Regions from separate parts of the Pseudoalteromonas sp. SCSIO 43210 genome, predicted to be linked through region 1. Evidence: predicted binding sites of a transcription regulator. Region 1 holds the regulator's gene; the other holds the start of a gene.
What was found. The regulator FliA, encoded in region 1, starts transcription of late flagellar genes. The targets are predictions, from matches to a motif close to CTAAAGNTNNNNNNNNNNNNGCCGATA.
Positions count from the first base shown of each region.

Region 1 (7,843 bases):
TAAATCAGTCTCTTCACCAACTAATAATAGATTAATGTCTTTATTTAAGCTGCGTGCTAAATCACGAACAACTCGAGGAAATCGGCCAAACACTTTTTTAATTGGTTGCATGCGGGTTTGCATAACCGCACCTTGAATATCAGCAGTAACAACATCTAAGTTAGATATAGCTTTACCCATTGCTTCGCTTTCAGAATTCGTAGCCAAGCTAACTAAGCGGTTACGAACAAGTACCAATTCACCGACCATATTCATAATTTGATCTAAGCGTTTAGTGTCAACACGCACTGTCGTTTCAGCAGTTGGTGCAGTAGCCTTTTTTGGAGCTGCAGCAGCTGTTTTTTCAGCAGGTTTTGCAGGTACTGGTTTTGATGCTTCAACTTTTGGTACTGGGGCTGCTTTGGGCTTAGGAACAGCTTGTTTTGCGGCTGGTTTTTCAGCAATCGCAGGAGTGCTTTCTAAAGATTTAGGTGCAGTTCCCTTACCATGAAGTTCATCTAACAGTGATTCAAATTCATCATCACTGATATCATCGTTCGATGAATCTGTATTGTTAGTCGAAGGCGATGGCTTTTGTACATCAGGTGTAACATTACTTTCTTGCGCTGCAACAGAGCCGAAACTGCCAACACCATGAAGCTCGTCTAGTAAATTATCAAACTCATCGTCTGTAATATCACCATTCAAATCATGACTATTTGTGGGGGCTTTTACTGCCGATTCTTGGCTTGTACCATGTAATTCATCAAGTAGGTTTTCAAACTCATCCTCTGTAATTTCATCAATTTGAGAGTCAGTTTCAGATGAAGTTGGGCCACTAAACAGCTCATCAAAAGCAAAAGGGTCCGCACCATCAGTACTGGGAGTTTGTGCTTCAGCGGCTTCTTGAGGCTGTTCTACAACAACTTCAGGAGAAGTACCTGATAACTCGTCTTCTGTGGGGGGAGACCTAACTTATGTAAAACTTCAAGTAGTTGAGGATCCGCAGGTTCTGGTTTATCACGATTTTGAATCGTCGCAAACATTTCATTGATAGTATCAAGTGCTTGTAAGATAACATCCATTAGCTCAGAATTAACAGAACGAACGCCCTGCCTTAACAAGTCGAATACATTTTCTGCGCCGTGACATGCGTCAACAAGCTCAGTCATAGCTAAGAATCCAGCACCGCCTTTTACGGTATGAAAGCCTCTAAATATAGCATTTAGCAACTCGGTATCTTCTGGATTGTTTTCCAGTTCAACTAACTGTTCAGATAAAAGCTCAAGGATTTCTCCTGCTTCTACAAGAAAGTCTTGTAAAATATCTTCATCGACTTCAAACATGCAGTTACTCTCCTCTTAGAAGCCCAAACTTGATAAAAGATCATCGACTTCATCTTGATCAGACACAACATCATTACGTGATTCTTTATCAATAATAGGCCCTTCAGGACCTGCTAATGTTTCTGGGTCAACTGGGTCATCTATTTTTTGTGGTTTTAGGGTGACTGCTTTACTGATATCTTGTTCAGAAAAAGCAGTTAAAAGATGAAGTAAGCTTTCTTCAACTTCCCTAACAAGCTCTATAATTCGGCGAATTACTTGACCTGTCAAATCTTGATAATCTTGGGCCATTAATATGTTAGTCATGAAGCTTTGTAACTCATCAGTTTTATGATGAGAACTGCTCATGAATTTATCAATGCTGTGGCACAGTACTTTAAATTCACCGAGTTCAATTTCACGACTCATTAGACGGTCCCATGTCGGTTTGATATGGGATATTTCATCCGCTAACTGTTGTGCTATCGGTAAACTCGCCTCAACCGCATCCATGGTTTTATTTGCAGCATTTTCTGTCATCTCAATGACATAATTAAGCCGTTTTTTAGCATCAGGTATAGCGTCGTTAGTGAGATCTGTTAGGCGCGTGTCTAGCTCAAAGCCTTTTAAAGCTTCATGTAGTTGACGCGTCAACTTTCCCACTTCGTCAAATATTTCCGACTGCTCTTTAGATGCAGTATCTAAAATTAGTTGATCAGCTTTATCATGTTCGCCATTTTCTAAAAAAATGACGAGCTGACGAGCTTGTTCTAACGTTATCCGAGGCGCAGCAGGTGCTGGCATAAGCCTTTCCCCTATTATTAACCTAAGCGTTCGAACACTTTTTCTAATTTAGTTTTTAATGTGCCAGCTGTAAATGGTTTTACAATATAGCCATTAACACCAGCTTGAGCCGCTGCTATTATTTGTTCTTTTTTAGCTTCAGCTGTCACCATTAAAACAGGAAGGTGTTTTAATTTATCGTCAGCCCTTATCGCTCTCAAAAGATCAATACCTTGCATTCCTGGCATGTTCCAATCTGTTACCACAAAATCAAAAACTTGATTTTGTAGCATGGGTAAGGCTGTAGAGCCGTCATCCGCTTCTTGGACGTTGGTAAAGCCTAAGTCGCGCAATAGATTTTTAATAATACGTCTCATTGTCGAAAAATCATCAACAACAAGAATTTTCATGTTTTTATCCAAAACATCCTCCAGTGAGGTCTTAACCTGTATTTACTTACTACTAGTTTATCCAGTCATTGATTTTTGCTTTTAGCTTAATCATCGCCTGACCATGTATCTGACTTACACGCGATTCACTTACATCGAGTATATGTCCAATTTCTTTTAAATTCATTTCATCGTTATAGTATAAAGAAAGTACCATTGCGTCTCGCTCTGGTAATGACTTGATAGCATTTAATAATGATTCATTAAATCGTTCATTTTTAACGTTATTAAACGGTTTGTCTAGCGTTAAATCTTGGCCCGCCGTGGTAATAACATCTTCATCGACCCCGAGGTCTTCGATGCCTAACACTTTACTTGTGTTTACATCGTTTAAAATATGATGGTACTCATTTAACGAAATTTCAAGTTTTTCAGCAACTTCTATATCGGTTGGTTCACGATTTAAGCTACTTTCTAATCCAGCAATCGTCTCGGCTACAAGACGGCTTTTTCTATGAACCGACCGAGGAGCCCAGTCACCACGGCGCATTTCATCAAGCATGGCACCGCGAATTCGTATTCCCGCGAACGTTTCAAAACTTGCGCCTTTGGTTGCATCAAAGTTTTTTGATGCTTCAATTAGGCCTATCATACCCGACTGAATTAGGTCATCGAGTTGGACACTTGGAGGCAAACGAGCAATTAAATGACATGCCACTTTTTTGACTAGCGATGCATGTTTTTCAACAATCACATTTAAATTTTGTGTTGATTGATATCCCATAGCTCTATTTACCAATGTTGTCATAATTAGCCGTTAACTAGCTTCTCTATAAAAAACTCTAAATGTCCTGAAGGTTGGTTAGGTATAGGCCATTTCACTGCTCTTGTCGCCAGTGCTTTAAAGGCAACTGAAGCAGGAGAACTAGGAAAAAGTTCTACAATCACTTTTTGACGGCGAGTTGCCTTACGCATATTTTCGTCATAGGGGATTGTTGCAACCAACTCCATTGACACATCTAAAAATCGGTCCGTTACTTTTGAAAGTTTTGCAAATAACTCATGACCTTCACGCATACTACGAACCATATTAGCTACAATTTTGAATTTATACACCCCATGCTCACGACTTAACACTTTAATAAGTGCATAAGCATCTGTGATTGAAGTCGGTTCGTCGCACACTACAACCATTACATCTTGAGCAGCACGAGAAAAACTCAGTACCATATCTGAAATACCCGCAGCGGTATCTACAATTAAGATATCAAATTCGGTATTTAATTCGCTAAAAGCGCGTATAAGGCCTGCATGTTCAGACGGTGATAATTCCACCATACTCTGAGAACCAGAGGTCGCTGGTACAATTTTAATTCCTGCAGGACCTTCAACTAAAATCTCATCGAGTTCACACTCACCAGAAAGTACATGTGATAAATTACGTTCAACCCGTAATCCGAGCATCACATCACAGTTCGCTAGACCTAAGTCGGCATCAAGTACTAAAACTCGATTACCTTGCTGGCCTAATGCTATTGCCGTGTTAAGTGAAACATTTGTTTTACCTACACCACCCTTGCCACCAGTAACAGCGATAACTTTTACGCCGTTGTTATTGTTTTGACTCATTTTGCGCAGGCCGCTTGCTTGATCTAATACTGTGTTAATCATACATCCCTACTGTGCTCGACGCCACTGCTTGGTGTCGTGAATGTTGTGCTTTTATTCTTTTCAAATACAATTGCTCAGCTTTTTTTACTAGTTTTTCTGCATTTGCAACACGAATGTCTTCTGGAACTCGTTGACCATTAGTAAGATACCCTATTGGAAGGCGATTTTGAATCGCAATACTAATAATCTCACCTAAACTTAAAGATTCATCCAACTTGGTGAAAATACAACCACTTAACTGCACTTTTTTGAAGTGTCGTACTGTTTCTTGCAAGACATTTATTTGCGCTGTTGCACTTAATACTAAATAACTACGAATATCAACACGTTGATTGCGCATAAGCGTATTCAATTGCTCTGTTAAACGTAAGTCTCGTTGACTCATACCTGCTGTATCAATTAATACTAGACGTTTATTTCGTAAATGGTATAAAACTTCAGCTAATTCATTAGCATCTTTAACCTGCTTTACTCCACAACCGATAATTCGACCGTATGTTGCAAGTTGCTCATAAGCACCAATTCTGTATGTATCGGTGGTTATTAGCGCCACTTTATCTGCACCGTATTTCTGTGCGCCTAAAGCAGCTAACTTTGCAACTGTTGTCGTTTTCCCCACACCAGTTGGGCCTACCAATGCGTAAACACCACCTTGACGTAGTATTTCATTATTCGTAGTTTGCATCTGGTCTTCGACCATTGTTAACAAAGCCTTCCAACCTTGTTGGCGAGATACGTCATCAGGTACAAAACACGCCATTTGTTCTGCAACTTCTTTATCGATTCCCATACCAACTAAACGGTCAATCATACAAGCACGTGTGGGGTCACGGCGTGCCATATCTTGTTGCATTAAACCTGATACTTGGTGCTCTAGCAATTGACGAATAGCGTTCATTTCTTCACGCATTGACGTCATTTCTTCACTTTCATTATTTTTAACGTGCGCTTGAGGTGTTACAGGGCTATCTAGATCATCAAAATCACGATCTAGGTCATCAAAACCTAAACTATCGGCTTGGGTCTGTGGACGTGTTGGTGCAATATCTTCGCGAGCAAACATATTCGCTGAGCGAGGTTTGACAACGGGCTCTTGATAATTATCGGTCGTTTCAATACCCGATTGAGAAAACATTGATGCTAATTCAGGTGAACGTGGGCGAGGAGATTGACGCTCTAGTAAAGCTTCTAAACTATCTGCAACCCTAGCTTGGGGAGCCGCTTTAGGGCGTTGTGGCTCTGGCTTTACAAAATTATGTATACTGTGTGATTGTGCTGAGTCATCCGCACGCGCTAAAGTATTTTGCGGCTGTGCAACTGATTTAGGGGCCGCTTTTTCATAATCAACTGCGGCTACAATCTCAACGCCATTAGCCAGCTTTTTGTTAGACATAATAACCGCATCAACACCAAGTTCATCTTTCACTTCTTTAAGTGCTGTACGCATATCTTTAGCAAAAAAACGTTTAATTTTCATTATTCAACCCCTTTAAAATCTTATTGTTGGCCTACAGAGCTGACAATTTTTATCTGTCTTTCGTCTGGCACCTCTTGATAAGACATCACCCTTAATCCTGGGATGGTGTACTTAACAAAACGAGATAACACAGTACGTAACATTCCTGACGTTAACAGTATTGAAGGTTCACCGGCCATTTCTTGATTTTGATGCGCTTCATTCAATGACACTTGAAGTCGCTCTGCAAGTCCTGGCTCTATACCGGCACCTTCATCGCCTGCATTTTGCAATGACTTATGCAACATCTGTTCCAACTCAGGCGCCAAGGTTATGACAGGTATTTCAGATGACATTCCAACCGCATCTTGAACAATTAATCTACGCAGAGAAATACGCACTGCAGCCGTTAATACATCAGGGTCTTGGCTACGCGGGCCATACTCAACAAGGGTTTGTACAATTGATCGCATATCGCGAATAGCCACCCCTTCGTTCAATAAGTTCTGTAGTACTTTCACAATTGCGGTTAACGGCAATACATCAGGGACAAGTCCTTCAACCAAACGAGGGTGACTCTTTCCAAGCATATCAAGTAAGTTTTGAACTTCTTCATGCCCTAGTAACAACGCTGCGCTGTTAGTTAACAACTGACTAATATGAGTTGCAACCACTGTGGCAGAATCAACAACGGTATAGCCTAAAGATTGAGCTTCGTCTTTTTGATCAGGTTTAATCCAAACCGCGTCTAATCCAAATGCAGGATCTTTAGTTTCAATTCCTTTTATTGGACCAAATACTTGCCCTGGGTTAATAGCCAGCTCATCACCATGCTTAAGCTCCCCCTCACCAGTAGATACTCCCATTAGCGTTATTCTGTAAGCATTAGGGTCTAGTTCTAAATTATCGCGAATATGAACAGGAGGAACTAAAAATCCAAGCTCTTGAGAAAGCTTTTTACGCACTCCTTTAATCCGGTTGAGTAGTTCACCACCTTGTGATTGATCAACCAGCGGAATTAATCTATACCCTACTTCTAATCCTATTACATCAACTTGCTGAACATCATCCCAACCAAGCTCTTTTTGCTCTTGTTTATTCGCAACACCTGTCGCGGTGCTTCCGCCATTTGCAGCCTCTTCAGCTTCGGCTGCAGCAGCTTTGATTTTACTTTGCTGCGTGTAATAGGCTAAGTAACCAAGTAGTGCGCCTAAACTCAAAAAAGCAAAATGCGGCATACCAGGGACTAACCCCATGATGATCAAAATACCAGAAGCAATAAAGAGTGACTTTTCGTTACCAAGTTGTTTCTTGAATTGGTCACCCATATTAAGCGACTCATTTTGACGTGTTACTACAATTGCCGTGCCAATTGAGAGCAATAATGATGGAAGCTGAGCAACCAAACCGTCACCAATGGTTAGAAGTGTATATACTTCCATTGCATGGCTAAAACTTAAGTTATGCTGGATCATCCCAACAAATAAGCCACCTACAATATTAATAATTAAAATAACGATACCGGCTATTGCATCGCCTTTTACAAACTTACTCGCACCATCCATTGAACCGTAAAAATCGGCTTCGCGAGTTACTTCCTCGCGACGGTCACGCGCTTGCTCAGCACTAATAAAGCCGGCATTTAAATCGGCATCTATTGCCATTTGTTTACCTGGCATTGCATCAAGGGTGAAACGTGCAGATACCTCAGAAATACGTCCAGCACCCTTTGTTATTACTACAAAGTTGATAATGATAAGAATTAAAAATACAACTAAACCAACTGCATAGTTACCACCAATTACAACTGAGCCAAATGCTTCAATGACCTTACCTGCAGCATCACCACCGTTGTGACCCTCAAGTAACACAACTCGAGTACTAGCAACGTTGAGCGCTAAGCGCATAATCGTAGCGATAAGTAATACAGCGGGGAACATACCAAATTCAACTGGTTTCATCGTGTAAACAGTCACGAGTAATACAACTAATGCGAGCGCAATATTAAACGAAAAAAGGATGTCGAGTAAAAATGGCGGTAATGGTAAAATCACCATTCCCAGTGCAGCAAGCACAAGCAAAGGAGTCCCTACTCCTTTGGCATATTCTTTTTTGTCTCTATTAAGTTGTTGTAATACCGCTTTAAAACTCATAATTCTACAATTTCAAAAAATTGACACTATATAGAATTAGCAATAACTATTCCAAGTTAGTAAATTTGCGATATTAATACTTGTAGG
Region 1 covers NZ_CP087225.1:3,841,876-3,849,718, forward strand. The annotation lists gene LOS73_RS16730 (chemotaxis protein CheA) at 1-687, opposite strand, end outside; gene LOS73_RS16735 (Hpt domain-containing protein) at 897-1,325, opposite strand; gene LOS73_RS16740 (protein phosphatase CheZ) at 1,341-2,108, opposite strand; gene cheY (chemotaxis response regulator CheY) at 2,126-2,509, opposite strand; gene LOS73_RS16750 (RNA polymerase sigma factor FliA) at 2,550-3,260, opposite strand; gene LOS73_RS16755 (MinD/ParA family ATP-binding protein) at 3,287-4,147, opposite strand; gene flhF (flagellar biosynthesis protein FlhF) at 4,140-5,624, opposite strand; gene flhA (flagellar biosynthesis protein FlhA) at 5,645-7,756, opposite strand; gene flhB (flagellar biosynthesis protein FlhB) at 7,830-7,843, opposite strand, start outside.

Region 2 (7,843 bases), 230 kb from region 1:
ATGGCAATAAGCCAAGCACCTGATGGAAAATTATGGGTCGCTAACAAAAGTGGTATTGGTTACTTTGATTTAAGTAAAAGCTTTATAAACCTGATCCCTAGTAGTAAATACAGCCGATCGTCAGTCCATGACTTACAGTTTGATGGTGAGCGACTCTATATAGCCACAGGAAGAGGTTTATTTGTTTATGAGAATAATACACTTTATACCGTTCCAGGGCGTGCGCTACGTGATAACCCTGTATTTGCTATAAGCCGTTCAAGCAAAGGTGGTTTTTGGATTGGCACTGGACGGGGGTTATATCGTCTTGGTTATGCGGGACTAACGCCGTTTGCGTATAATGCATTTTTAGGTAGTAAGTTTATTACTTACGTATTGGATAAAACTAATTTTGGAGTGATAGGTACAAGTAAAGGCGCCTATTACTTTACCGAGCGTGGCATTGAAAAAATTGGTGATCAAACATCTTTAGAAAGTGCTTATGTAACAAGTGTACTGCATATTGATGGTGTAGGTATTTTAATTGGTTCTCTTAACGACGGGCTTTTTTATAGAAGTACCCAAGGGCAATGGCGTCAACTTGATGCGGCTAATGGTCTACCATATGGATCAATTTTTAGCCTCGAATACGATGAAAAGCTAAAACATGTTTGGGTTAGCACCATGAAAGGCGTTTATAGGATGCCTGTAGATCAATTCAAAGCAGATATTAAAAGCTTAAAAGTAGAGGAAGTTATTTCTTCATTTGATCGTCAACTCGATGGTAAAGCTAATCAGTGTTGTAGTGGGTTAGGCCATGACGCAGTTGCTAATATTGGCAGTTCAATTTGGTATCCTAGTTTGCAAGGGATTGTAGAGATCCCTAAAAACGTAGAGCTATTTGGCGTGTTGTCATTGAAGCCAAAAGTAGAAACAATTACCACACCATTGCGTAATTTAACAACTGCAGCCTTAGGTCAAAAACCATCATTAGAAACTGATGAGCGAGATATAACGCTTACCTACACGGCTATAGATTATTATGCACCAAACAGCATTGAATTTAGGTATAAGCTAAGTGGCTTAGATAGCGATTGGCGTTATGCAAATACACGTAGAGAAGCTATTTATACTAACTTACCGGCAGGGTCGTTTTTATTTCAGCTTGAAGCAAAGCGACAAGGTGAAGATTGGAGTAAAGCACAAGAAGCTGAATACGGCTTTATTGTGCCAGAGCGCTTTGATGAAACTATTTATTTTAGATTGTTGATCACCAGTGGCTTCATTTTGTTTTTTTACTTGGTTTTTTGGGTATTTAGAGCACAAGAGCGCAGAAAGCAAGAAGCACTCGAGGGATTGATCACCGAACGTACATTAGAGTTACGTCAAGCTAATGATAAGCTTAATCAAGTGAATTCACAGCTCAAGCTAGTAAGTCATTCAGACGAGCTTACGGGGCTTCGTAGTCGTCGATTTTTGTTCGATCAATTGCCTAAAGATATCGAACACTTTCAACGTAATTCTCAATCGCTGCAAGCTCAGGGTAAGTCACTTGTTTTACTAATAATCAACTTTGATAACTTTAGTCGAATTAACGATGCATATGGCCCAATAGCGGGTGATAGCTGTTTGCAGCAAATGGCAGCATTACTTAACTCTCGCACACAAGGATCTGACTACGTAGCGCGTTGGAGTGGCGATGAATTTTTACTCCTACTGCGTGATTTTAAATGTAATAAAATAGATAGCTATGCTTCGGAGCTGTGCCAAGCTGTTGCAGAGTATTCATTCCAGCTTCCGAATGGAAAAAGTACTAATATTATGGCGTCAATTGGTTGGTCTTTCTACCCGTTACCACTTTTAGGTGGGCAAGTAATCAGTTGGGAGACATCTATTAACTTAGCTGATATTGCACTGCACCAAGTTAAAAAGCGTGGTGGCGATGGTGTTGCAAACATTACATTTGATGATCAGCTTGATGCATTTGAGTTTGAGCAAAACTCTAACGTTGACCAACAATTAGGTATTTTACAAACTAATGGCCTAGCTGATATTAAAGTGTGGATGCGCTGATCAGCTGATGGGTAATATTTGACATTAAAAAAGGAGCCTAGGCTCCTTTTTTAATGTGCTCTACATTTAAATGTATAGAAGTTAATTAATAAACGTTTTAATCGCGGTTAGTATTCCTTGCTCGCCTAATCCCATTTCATCGTGCATTTCATCTTGCGTGCCGTGTTTAATAAACTCATCAGGAATACCTAAGTTAAGGATATTAATATCAGCTTTTTGCGTTGCGAGGTATTCGTTAACTGCAGAGCCGGCACCGCCAGCAATCGCGTTATCTTCAAGCGTAACAAAGGTATCGTGGCTAGTAGCAAGCTCATTTAAAAGTGCAGTATCAAGTGGTTTAATAAAACGCATATTAACAAGCGTTGCATCTAATTCATTTGCGGCAAGCTGTGCGTTTTCAAGTAATGTACCGAATGATAAAATGGCAATCTTTCTGCCTTGTTTAACCGTATTTGCTTTGCCTATTTCAAGCAATTGCATAGTGCTTTCAATGTCTGCAGTACCTGCGCTACCTCGAGGATAACGAACTGCAACAGGGCAGTTTGCTTTATAACCGGTGTATAGCATTTGGCGACACTCGTTAGTGTCGCTTGGTGCCATAATGACCATATTTGGAATACAGCGCATAAAGCTTAAATCGTACGCACCTTGATGAGTTTCACCATCGGCTCCAACAATGCCTGCCCGGTCAATGGCAAATAATACAGGTAAGTTTTGCAGTGCAACATCATGTATTAATTGGTCATATGCACGTTGTAAAAAGCTTGAGTAAATAGCCACAACAGGCTTTAAACCTTCACAGGCAAAACCAGCAGCTAAAGTAACAGCATGCTGCTCTGCAATGGCCACATCAAAATACTGGTCAGGGAATTCTTTAGAAAAACGCACCATACCTGAGCCTTCGCGCATTGCTGGCGTAATCGCCATTAAATTGCTGTCTTGCTCTGCCATATCGCATAACCAATCGCCAAATACTTTTGAAAAAGTAGCTGCACTAGGTTTAGATTTAGGTAAGCTAGTTGTGCTTGGGTCAAATTTTGGTACGCCATGATAGCCAATCGGATCGGCTTCAGCTGGTTTATAACCCTTACCTTTTTGCGTTTTTATATGTAAAAGTTGCGGACCTTTTAAATTACGCATATTACGTAATGTATCTACAAGCATGTTTACATCGTGACCATCAATTGGGCCGATGTAATTTAGGCCTAATTCTTCAAAGAAGGTACCTGGGATCATCATGCCTTTAATATGCTCTTCCATTTTACTGGCAAGTTGCTTTACCGGAGGCACGCCTGAGAGTAACTTTTTGCTACCTTCACGAATGTTAGTGTAAAAGCTACCTGATAAAATTCGGGCAAAGTGATTTGTTAAGGCGCCAACATTTTCAGAAATCGACATTTCGTTATCATTTAAAATAATAAGCATGTCTGATTTTACATCACCTAAATGATTCATCGCTTCAAATGCCATGCCTGCGGTTATTGCTCCGTCACCGATAATGGCTACAGATTTTCGACCTTTGCCTTCTTTTTGGGCGGCAATAGACATACCTAAGGCGGCTGAAATAGAGGTGCTTGAATGACCTACGCTAAACGTATCGTATTGGCTTTCATCGCGAAAAGGAAAAGGGTGTAAACCGTCTTTTTGGCGAATAGTGTGCATTTGGTCGCGACGACCTGTAAGGATTTTATGTGGATAAGCTTGATGACCCACATCCCAAACTAGGCGATCGTCTGGAGTGTTATAAACATAATGCAGCGCAACGGTTAGTTCAACCGTCCCTAAACCAGACGCTAGATGACCGCTACTTTGCGATACTGAGTTGAGTAAATAATCGCGCAGCTCATTGCTAAATGCAGGGAGTTTATCTTGCGCTAAATCACGCAATTGGGCTGGCTCGTCAACCAAATTAAGTAATGGATACTTGCTACTATCAAGTGTCATGGTTTTATATATATCCTTCGCTAACATTAATTAATCCAAAGCTTTCACGAATAATTAATGTTGAGTAATAATGTCAGTGTTAATTGCAATACGTGTGAGTAATAATTAGTGGTCACGCTCAATTAGGTAATTTGCCAGCGATGCAAGAAGTGTGGTGTCTGCATCTATATTTGCCAACGCTTCATGGGCTTGTTGTATTAAGTTTTGTGCCTTTTCTTTAGCGCCTAGCATACCTAATAACGCAGGGTATGTCGCTTTATTCGCGGCAATATCGGAGCCTTGTGGTTTACCTAAAGTAACCGTATCGCCTTCAACATCTAAAATGTCGTCGTGTACTTGAAATGCAAGCCCTATAGCATACCCAAAAACGCTTAAGTTTTCTAAGGTTTGTTCATCAACATTTTCGCTGCACAGTGCACCAAGTGTAATTGCGCAATTAATAAGTGCGCCAGTTTTTAGCTTATGTATTCGCTCAAGTTCTTGTACTGTAATTATTTTATCAGTGGCTGCAATATCTAAACCTTGACCTGAAACCATTCCTTCAAGGCCTGATGCGTGGGCGAGTGCCGCTATCATTTTTACCTGTGTTTGAGCAGAGCAGTTAAAACTATGTTTAGCAATTAGTTCAAAAGCTAAAGTTTGAAGAGCATCGCCGGCTAAAATTGCTTGGGCTTCACCATAAACTATATGACAAGTTGGTCGACCACGACGCAGATCGTCGTCATCCATAGCAGGTAAGTCATCATGTACTAGCGAGTAACTGTGTATGCATTCAATAGCTGCTGCTAATATATCTAAATCTTTTTTGTCTGCCCCTAATATTTTGCCTGTTGCGTAGACTAAAAATGGGCGCAGCCTTTTTCCACCATTAAACAAACTGTAATGAGTTGCTTCTTTTATTGCTCTATCACTATCAAGTGCTTGTTCAAAATAAAGGTTTAGTGCTGATGCAACGTCTATTTGAGCACGCTCAATATGTTCTTTAATGCTCACCGCTATTCCATATCATTATCAAAGTTTGTAAGTACTGATTTATCGCCATTACCCATTAAAATAGATACCTTTTGTTCTGCTTGCTTGAGTTTACCAGATGAAGCGTTAGCTAGAGCAATACCGCGTTCAAACTGCTTCAATGACTGCTCAAGCGATAAATCACCTTGTTCCATATCACTAACAATTATTGATAATTCTTCTAGTGCTTGTTCGAAACTTAAGTTTTCAGGTTTTTTAGTCGCCATCTTATTTCAGCTTACTTGATAAATTTAGGAGCCAATTTTAGGGGGAATGCTAAACTAGGTCAAAGAATGATATGTTTTTTTCTTCTATTACGGCTAAATGTTACTTTATGTGGATTAATAAAGCCTTAATTACGGTCATACTGATATCATTTAAATGATTAATCGTTATATTAACATTGTAACTTTGTTTAAAAATAATCTTGGAATTGTTTTTTATGTTTATTTTCATATATGACTCAAGCAATTTAGCATGTTGCCGATAAGCAGTTAATAATAAAAGTTTTACAATAAGGCCTTAGTGCATGAAACCTCTGGAGGTAATGTGGATTTAGCAACCATAATAGGGATCCTTGGCGCAATTGGCTTAATTGTCATGTCCATGTTTATGAGTAGTAGTGGTGAAATGGCCATGTTTTACAATACCCCTTCAGTGGTAATTGTATTTGGTGGCTCTATATTTATAGTTTTATCTAATTACACCATGGGACAATTTTTTGGGATAGGTAAAGTTGCCGCTAAAGCTTTTATGTTTAAAATTGAATCGCCGGAAGAGTTAATTGAAAAAGCGGTTGAACTTGCAGATTCAGCTCGAAAGGGCGGTTTTCTGGCGCTTGAGGAAGCTGAAATACCAAATCAATTTATGCGTAAAGGTGTAGATATGCTAGTTGATGGTCACGATGCTGACGTTGTTAGAGCGACCTTACAAAAAGATATCACTTTAACTTCAACACGACATGAAATGGGCGCAGGCTTATTTAAAGCGATGGCCGATATTGCTCCTGCAATGGGTATGATTGGTACGCTTATTGGTTTAGTTGCTATGTTATCGAATATGGACGATCCAAAATCAATTGGTCCTTCAATGGCTGTTGCACTATTAACTACCTTATACGGTGCCTTTTTAGCAAACGTAGTGGCTATCCCTATTCAAGTTAAATTGGAACTTCGTAAAGACGAAGAGGCGATGAATCAACGTTTGATTTTAGATGCAGTTTTAGGTATCCAAGATGGTCAAAATCCAAAAGTGATTGAAGGTATTTTGAAGAACTACTTAGCTGAATCAAAACGTAAAGTTGATACTGAGGAGTAACCATGTCTGAGCAAGAGTGTAAATGTCCGCCTCCTGGTTTACCTGCTTGGATGGGGACCTTTGCCGACTTAATGTCTTTACTGATGTGCTTTTTTGTACTCTTGCTTGCATTTTCTGAAATGGATGTACTTAAATTTAAACAAATAGCAGGCTCGATGAAGTTTGCTTTCGGTGTACAAAACAAAATAGAAGTAAAAGATATTCCCAAAGGTACCTCGGTTATTGCAATGGAGTTTACGCCAGGTAAACCAGAACCTACACCAATTGAAACTATTCAGCAGCAAACCGTAGAAATGACTCAGCAAATGCTTGAATTTCAAGCCGGTGATGAAAGTTCAGCTGGCGGCAGGCAAGAACAACGAGGTGATAAACGTGGTGGTGAGTCTCGGAGCACTTCGCAGGAAAAATCTTCAGAGCAGGCTATTTCAGCAGCGGATCAAGAACAAACAAACGAGCTTGTTAAAAAAATCGCGCAGCAGCTTGAAAAGCAAATTATTGATGGTGCAATAGAGCTTGAGTCTTTAGGGCAGCAAATAATTATTCGTATTAGAGAAAACGGTTCCTTTCCTTCAGGTAGTGCATTTTTACAACCTAAGTTTAAACCTATAATTCAAGATATCGGTGTTCTTTTAAAAGATGTGCCAGGAGAGATTACAGTTTCAGGGCATACCGATGATTTTCAGGTGTCGAATGAACTGTATGTTAATAATTGGGATTTATCATCTAAACGTGCTGTGGCTGTTGCAAGTGAATTACAAAAAGTACAAGGCTTTGACAAAACTCGGATGATGGTTGTTGGGCGAGCTGAAACAAGACCTCTTGTACCAAATGATACAGATGAAGACCGCCGTCGTAACAGGCGTGTAGAGATTTCTATTTTACAAGGTAAGGCAAAAGAGTCAGCACCTATTGATGTTAGGTAACTTTACTTGGCAAATACGTTTATTTATCATAAAGTAAGCTTTCAATAACAAATGTAACGGAGTCAGCCATGAAGAATATCGATAAATTTAGTTATATGCCAGGTAATGGCGGTGGTAATGACGATAATGATGATAAAGAACCTGATAAAAAATAGGCTGAGTGTAATATTTTGCCTGAATGGTTTGAAAGTATTTCTAGGTTACTCGAGAGTAGCTGGGTTTTTATATTAAGCCCTGCTATTTTTGTGTTTTACCTACGCAAAGATCACCTTGCATTACGCTTTGTGTTGGTTACTGCTGTATTTTTTTTTTATGGAGCGTTGATCAACGACTATTTAAAAGAGTTCGATAGCAGTACTTATATATATCGTTACGTTATTTGGGCATTTAATGATCTTGCTTGGATGGCTTTGATCGCCTATTTAGGAATAAAAGACAAAATTTATTTGTGGCAGTGTGTTATCGGTCAACTAGTTGTTATAAGTGCCCCTATTTTACAGCTATTTAGGTTGGTTGATCGCCATCTATGGGATCTTTCTTATAGTACATATATTTATAAAACCTTATTGCCTTTCATTAATATTGGTACCGTTGTT
Region 2 covers NZ_CP087225.1:4,072,979-4,080,821, reverse strand. The annotation lists gene LOS73_RS17845 (diguanylate cyclase domain-containing protein) at 1-2,052, shown strand, start outside; gene dxs (1-deoxy-D-xylulose-5-phosphate synthase) at 2,134-3,996, opposite strand; gene ispA ((2E,6E)-farnesyl diphosphate synthase) at 4,102-4,989, opposite strand; gene LOS73_RS17830 (exodeoxyribonuclease VII small subunit) at 4,992-5,234, opposite strand; gene pomA (flagellar motor protein PomA) at 5,557-6,324, shown strand; gene LOS73_RS17820 (flagellar motor protein MotB) at 6,327-7,247, shown strand; gene LOS73_RS17815 (hypothetical protein) at 7,418-7,843, shown strand, end outside.
Region 2: the regulator FliA is predicted to act here: its motif matches at 5,470-5,496, upstream of pomA (flagellar motor protein PomA).